2 regions of the Amycolatopsis sp. NPDC114504 genome follow, and region 1 is predicted to be linked to the other one. Evidence: predicted binding sites of a transcription regulator. Region 1 holds the regulator's gene; the other holds the start of a gene.
The links. The regulator HspR, encoded in region 1, represses chaperone genes until heat shock. The targets are predictions, from matches to a motif close to ANNTTGAGTNNNNNNNACTCAANNT.
Positions count from the first base shown of each region.

Region 2: a site for HspR is predicted at 1,796-1,820, ahead of lon (endopeptidase La). Genes of this name have one in related genera too.

Region 1 covers NZ_JBVKDU010000002.1:1,473,192-1,476,597, forward strand. The annotation lists gene grpE (nucleotide exchange factor GrpE) at 1-599, shown strand, start outside; gene dnaJ (molecular chaperone DnaJ) at 636-1,808, shown strand; gene ACZ7PG_RS18950 (heat shock protein transcriptional repressor HspR) at 1,814-2,239, shown strand; gene ACZ7PG_RS18955 (ABC-F family ATP-binding cassette domain-containing protein) at 2,291-3,406, opposite strand, start outside.
Region 2 covers NZ_JBVKDU010000002.1:613,081-616,486, forward strand. The annotation lists gene ACZ7PG_RS14625 (GNAT family N-acetyltransferase) at 1-809, shown strand, start outside; gene ACZ7PG_RS14630 (SAM-dependent methyltransferase) at 880-1,734, shown strand; gene lon (endopeptidase La) at 1,835-3,406, shown strand, end outside.

The DNA.
Region 1 (3,406 bases):
CCGGTCCGGCCCACGCCGCGCCGGAGCCGGAGGACGCGCCCGTGGAACACGCGGGCCCCTCGCTTGGCGAGTCCATTGTGGACGACTCGGTGTCGGTTTTCTCCGACGTCGAGAAGGAGCTGGCCGAGCGCACCGCCGACCTCCAGCGCCTGCAGGCGGAGTACGCCAACTACCGCAAGCGGGTCGAGCGTGACCGCGAGGCGGTCGTGCTCGGGGCCAAGGCGACGGTGGTGAACGACCTGCTGCCGCTGCTCGACGACCTCGAGCGGGCCGAGCAGCACGGCGACCTCACCGGGGCGTTCAAGGCCGTCGGCGACAAGCTGATCAGCGGCCTGCAGCGCGCGGGGCTCGAGTCGTTCGGCAGCGAGGGCGAAGCCTTCGACCCGAGCGTGCACGAGGCCGTGCAGCACAACACCTCGCCGGAGGTGGCGGGCCCGACGGTGACCGTGGTCATGCGTCGCGGCTACCGCTTCGGCGACCGGGTGCTGCGGGCGGCGCTGGTCGGGGTCACCGACCACGAGCCAGGCGGCCCGGCGGAGCACCCGCCCGTCGGTGGCGAGCTGCCGCTCGGCGGCGGACTCGATGACCAGCAGCAGTAAGCAACATCCGGTTCGACTGGAAGGAGGAGGCGCCCGATGAGTGCTCGGGAATGGGTCGGCAAGGACTTCTACCGTGAACTGGGCGTCTCCTCCGACGCCACCCAGGACGAGATCAAGAAGGCCTACCGCAAGCTGGCCAAGGAGAACCACCCGGACGCGAACGCCGGCAACGCGCAGGCGGAGCAGAAGTTCAAGGCGGTCTCCGAGGCCTACGGCGTGCTCTCCGACGCGAGCAAGCGCAAGGAGTACGACGAGGCGCGGCGGCTGTTCGGCGGCGCCGGGGGCGGGTTCAACTTCCCCGGTGGCGGCGGTACCGGCAGCTTCGACGTCGGCGACATCTTCGGCCAGGCCGGTGCCAACCAGCAGGGCGGTTTCGGCGGGCTCGGCGACATCCTCGGCGGGCTGTTCGGCCGCGGCCGCACGACGGCGGGCGCGACGGCCAACCGGCCGCAGCGCGGAGCCGACGTCGAGACGGACGTCCGGATCGACTTCACCGAGGCGGTCAAGGGCGCGACCCTGCCGCTGCGGCTGTCGAGCCCGGCGACCTGTTCGACGTGCGGTGGCAACGGCGCGAAGCCGGGCACCTCGCCGCGGACCTGCCCGACCTGTTCCGGGTCCGGGCTGGTCAGCCGCAGCCAGGGCGCGTTCGCGTTCTCGGAGCCGTGCCGCGACTGCCGCGGGCGCGGGCAGATCATCGACGACCCGTGCCCCGAGTGCGGCGGCGAAGGGGTCAGCACGCGGACTCGCACGCTGACCGTCCGGATCCCGTCGGGCGTCGACGACGACCAGCGGATCCGGCTGGCCGGCCAGGGCGAGCCGGGCCGGGGTGGCGCGCAGGCGGGCGATCTGTACGTCCGGGTGCACGTGGCCCCGCACGCGCTGTTCGGGCGCAAGGGGCTCGACCTGACGATCACCGTGCCGGTCGACTTCACCGAACTCACGCTCGGCACCACGATCACGGTGCCGACGCTCGAGGGCAAGGTCTCGCTCAAGGTGCCGCCGGGTACCGCCAGCGGACGGGTGCTGCGCGTGCGCGGCAAGGGCATCGCCAAGCGTGACGGCTCGCAAGGTGATCTTCTCGTCACCCTCACCGCGGCGATTCCCGCCAAACTGGACGACAAGGCGCGCGAAGCACTGCAGGCGTACGCCGAGTCGATGGCCGGGCACGACCCCCGGCCCGAGATCACGGAGCTGCTCGAAGGCAGGTGAGTGGGATGTTCGGCGGGATCCCTCAGGAAGGCGACGAAGAGACCCCGGTGTTCGTCATCTCGGTGGCGGCACAGCTCGCCGGGATGCACGCGCAGACGTTGCGCACCTACGACCGGCAGGGCCTGGTTTCCCCAGGCCGCACTTCCGGTGGCGGGCGGCGCTACTCGATGCGGGACATCGCGCTGCTGCGCGAAGTCCAGCGCCTGTCGCAGGAAGACGGCGTCAACCTGGCCGGCATCAAGCGGATCATCGAGCTGGAAAACCAGGTCGACGCGCTGCGGGCCCGGCTCGCGGAGCTGACCGAAGAGCTGGCCGCGGCCTACGTCGCGGGCGAACAGGCCGCGGCGGCGGCGCACGCGTCCTACCGCCGGGACCTGGTGCCGCTCAACCCGCAGACCGCGATGGTGGTCTGGCGTCCCAAGCGCCGCTGACGTTCCGACGTACCGAAGGCCTCCCCGGGTGACCGGGGAGGCCTTCGTGCGTCAGAGGGCCAGCCGGGGCCAAGCCGCGAGATCCGCCAGCATCCGGCGGTCGTGCGTCGCCACGACCACCGCGGCCGGGGTCTCGAGCAGAGCCTCGGTCAGCTCCTCGACGAGCACCGCCGACAGGTGGTTGGTCGGCTCGTCGAAGACGAGGACGTCCGGGCGTCCGGCCAGCCGCAGGGCCAGGTCGAGCCGCCGCTGCTGCCCCTGGGACATGCGGCCGACCGGTGTCCGCAGGGCTTCCGAGTCGAGCAGGCCCATGGCCGAAACCGGGACACCCGCGCGCTCGAACAGCCGGCGAGCGGTGAGCTCTTCCGGCCACGCCGGGACTTCCTGGCCGATCAAGGCCACCTTCGCGCCGGGCAGGTGCCGGACCGACCCCGTCGTCGGTGTGAGCTCGCCGGCGAGCGCCGACAGCAGCGTCGACTTGCCCGCGCCATTCTCTCCTGTCACGAGCAGCCGGTCGCCGCGGTCGAGGGAGAGCGTCACCGGGCCGTCGAGACGGCCGGCGACGCCGACTTCGTGCAGGCGGACCAGCGCTTGAGCGCCGGAGCCGAGATCGGGCCACCGCAACGACAACGGCGGCTCGGGCACGGTCACGCGATGGGCCTCCAGCGCCGCCCGCTCCCGGTTGAGCGCCTGGACGACGCCGGGCGCGCGGGACTGGCGCTGGTGCCGTCCGGTGCCCTTGTCCGGTCGCCAGCCGGTGCTGAGCCGGTCTCGCGCCTGCGTCACCGCGAGCGTCAGCTGCCGGTGCGTGTCCTGCTGTTCCTCGAACTCCTGCGCCCAACGTTCGCGGTCGCGCCGGCGGCCGTCCTGCCAGGCCTGGTAGCCACCCGCGTAGCTGCGCGGACTGCCGTCCTGGCTGGGGTCGAGGTCGAGGAACTCGGTCGCGACGTCGCCGAGCAGCGCACGGTCGTGGCTGACCAGCGCGACGCCGCCGTCGTGGCCGCGCAGGCGGTCGGTGAGAAATGCGAGGCCGTCGGCGTCGAGGTGGTTGCCGGGCTCGTCGAGCAGCAGGAAGTCGTGCCGCGCGCCGAGCAGGCAGGCCAGGCGCACGCGGTAGCGCTGCCCGACCGAAAGCGTGCCGAGCTCGCGGGTCCGGTCGGCGCAGGC
Region 2 (3,406 bases), 860 kb from region 1:
CCGCGTCCGGGCTGGCCTCCCGCATCCAGGTCGACCAGGACGCCCCGAACGCGCCGTGGCGGGCGCTGACCGAGCACCGGCTCGACCTCCAGCTCGCCGGCCCGCAGCCCGCGGCCGCCCTCGACGCCCTCCTCACCCGATGGGATGAACATCTGCGCGCGGTCGCCGAGCGCGGCGACACCGAGACCGCCGCGATCGTCCCGCGCGCCAGCCGGGACGCCGCCGGCACGCGGGAAATGCTGCACCACGGTTTCGCGCCGCTGCGCGTGATCGCGGTCCGCCCGGCCGAGCGGATGGACCCGGTGGGCCCGCGCGGCACCCCCGGCGTCAAGATCCGCCGCGCCGAGCCCGGCGACCTCGAGACCGTCGTCTCGCTGGGACTCGAACTGCACTCCTTCGACGCGCAGTACGGCACGGTCAACCTGCGCAAGGGCGTCGAGGACATCATGGCCAAGGACCTCGCCGAACAGCTGAACCGCCCGGAACCGCCACTGTGGATCGCCGAGCTGTACGGCCGTCCGCTCGGCATGGTGAACGTCCAGCACCCCGGCGAGACCGGCTGGATCAGCGACCGCGTCGCGGCGGACCGCGTCGGCTACCTGTCGTCGCTGGCCGTCGCGAAGGAGGCGCGGTCGTCCGGTGTCGGTACCGCGCTCGCCACCCACGCCCACCACGTCCTGGACGAAGAGGGCGCCGACGTCGTCCTCCTGCACCACGCGGCGGCGAACCCGCTGTCGACGCCGTTCTGGTACGCGCAGGGGTACCGCCCGCTGTGGACGTACTGGCAGCGTCGACCAGCCGTTCGGTGAACGACTGGCGGATTACCCCTGGTCTCGAGTCCTTATAGGCTGGCTCCCGGAGCAGCGAGGGGAGCCGGAAGTGACCGATCAGCGGGATTCCGCGCCGAGAGCACCCGAAGGCGTCGACACCGAGAAGCCGTCCGCGGCCCGGATCTACGACTGGTACCTGGGCGGCACGCAGAACTGGGCCGTGGACCGCGAGTTCGGCCGGCGCATGGAGCAGCAGTGGCCGCTGGTGCGCCCCGGCTCGAAGCAGAACCGCGAGTTCATGAACCGCGCGGTGCGGGCGGCGCTGCGGGCCGGCATCCGGCAGTTCATCGACCTCGGCTCCGGCGTCCCGACGGCCGGCAACGTGCACGAGGTCGTCGAGGCCGAGCTGCCCGAGGACCACGACGCGACGGTCGTGTACGTCGACTACGAGCCGGTCGCGGTCGCGCACGCGACGCTGATCCTCGAAGAGGAGGCGGCGACGGACTGGGCGGGCATCGTCCAGGCCGACATGCGCGACGCGAAGGCCGTGCTGCGCGCCGAAGAGACGAAGCGGCTCATCGACTTCTCGAAGCCCGTCTGCCTGATGATGATGGCGGTGCTGCACTTCGTCGGGCCGGACGACGACCCGATCGGCCTGCTCAAGGCGTACCGGGACAAGCTCGCGCCCGGGAGCTGGCTCGCGATCTCGCAGATGAGCGAGGGCGACGGGACCGGCGAGACCCTGGCCGGGCTGCGCTGGTTCGTCGAGCAGTACCGCAAGACGAGCAACCCGGTGTGGCTGCGCGACCGCGAGGAGATCGAGCCGCTGTTCGGCGACTGGCCGCTGCTCGAACCGGGCATCGTGCACCTGCCGGACTGGCGGCCCGACCGGAAGCTGAACGCGCTGGAGGCGGAGGCCCGCCCGTACGCGTGGTGCGGTATCGGAGTGAAGCCAGGCCGCTGACCTGCGGTTTCCCTGATCGCTGTGGGCGAACGCACCATCGGAAACAAACGCACCCATCGGAGAGTTGAGCTAGGCAGACTCAACTACACGAGGAGTGCACATGTCCGACACCCGCCTCCTGCCCGTGCTCCCGCTCGATGACGACGTCGTGCTGCCGGGCATGGTCGTCCCGCTCGACCTCACCGACACCGAGACGCGAGCCGCGGTGGAGTCCGCCCAGGCCAACACGCCCAGCCAGGCGTCGTTCCCCGGCATCCGGTCGACCGGCACCGCCAAGGCCGAGGTCCTCATCGTCCCGCGCGTCCACGGCGAATACGCCGAGTTCGGCACCGTCGCGACGGTCGAGCGCATCGGCCGCGTGCCCGGCGGCAAGGCCGCCGTCCTGCTGCGCGGCACCTCCCGCGCGGTCGTCGGCCGGATGGCCGACGGACCCGGCGCCGCCCGCTGGGTGCACGCCGAAGACGCCACCGAGACCACGGACGACCGGACCGCGCAGCTCGCGGCCGAGTACAAGGCCGTCGTCATCTCGGTCCTCCAGCAGCGCGGCGGCTGGCAGCTGATCGACGCCGTCCAGCAGGTCGAAGACCCCTCGGCGGTCGCCGACCTGTCCGGCAACGCGCCGTACCTCGACACCGAGCAGAAGCTCGAGCTGCTGACCGCGCTCGACGTCAGCGCACGCCTGGAGAAGGCGCTCGAGTGGAGCAAGGAGCACCTCGCCGAGCTCGAGGTGACCGACACGATCCGCAAGGACGTCGCCGAGGGCATGGAGAAGCAGCAGAAGGAGTTCCTGCTGCGCCGCCAGCTCGAGGCCATCCGCAAGGAGCTCGGCGAGCTCGACGGCACCACTGACGAGACGGACTACCGCGCCCGCGTCGAAGGCGCCGAACTGCCTGACGCCGTCAAGAAGGCCGCGCTGGCCGAGGTGGACAAGCTGGACCGCACGTCCGAGCAGTCCCCCGAGGGCGGCTGGATCCGCACCTGGCTGGACACCGTCCTGGAGCTGCCCTGGAACGAGCGCACCGAGGACAGTTACGACATCGCCGCGGCGCGGGCCGTGCTGGACGCCGACCACGCCGGCCTCGACGACGTCAAGGAACGCATCATCGAGTACTTGGCCGTGCGCAAGCGTCGCGCGGAATCGGGTCTCGGCCCGGTCGGCGGACGCCGGTCCGGCGCCGTGCTCGCCCTCGCGGGCCCTCCCGGGGTCGGCAAGACGTCGCTGGGTGAGTCCGTCGCGAAGGCGATGGGCCGCAAGTTCGTGCGGGTCGCCCTGGGCGGCATCCGCGACGAGGCGGAGATCCGCGGCCACCGCCGCACCTACGTCGGCGCGCTGCCCGGCCGGATCGTCCGTGCCATCAAGGAAGCCGGCTCGATGAACCCGGTCGTGCTGCTCGACGAGATCGACAAGGTCGGCGCCGACTACCGCGGCGACCCGACGGCGGCGCTGCTCGAAGTGCTGGACCCGGAGCAGAACCACACGTTCCGCGACCACTACCTCGAGGTCGAGCTGGACCTGTCCGACGTCGTGTTCCTGGCGACGGCCAACGCGCTCGAGACCATCCCCGGCCCGCTGCTGGACCGCATGGAGCTCGTCACGCTGGACGGCTACACCGAGCACGAGAAGGTCACCATCGCCCGCGACCACCTGCTCCCCCGCGAGCTGGAGCGAGCC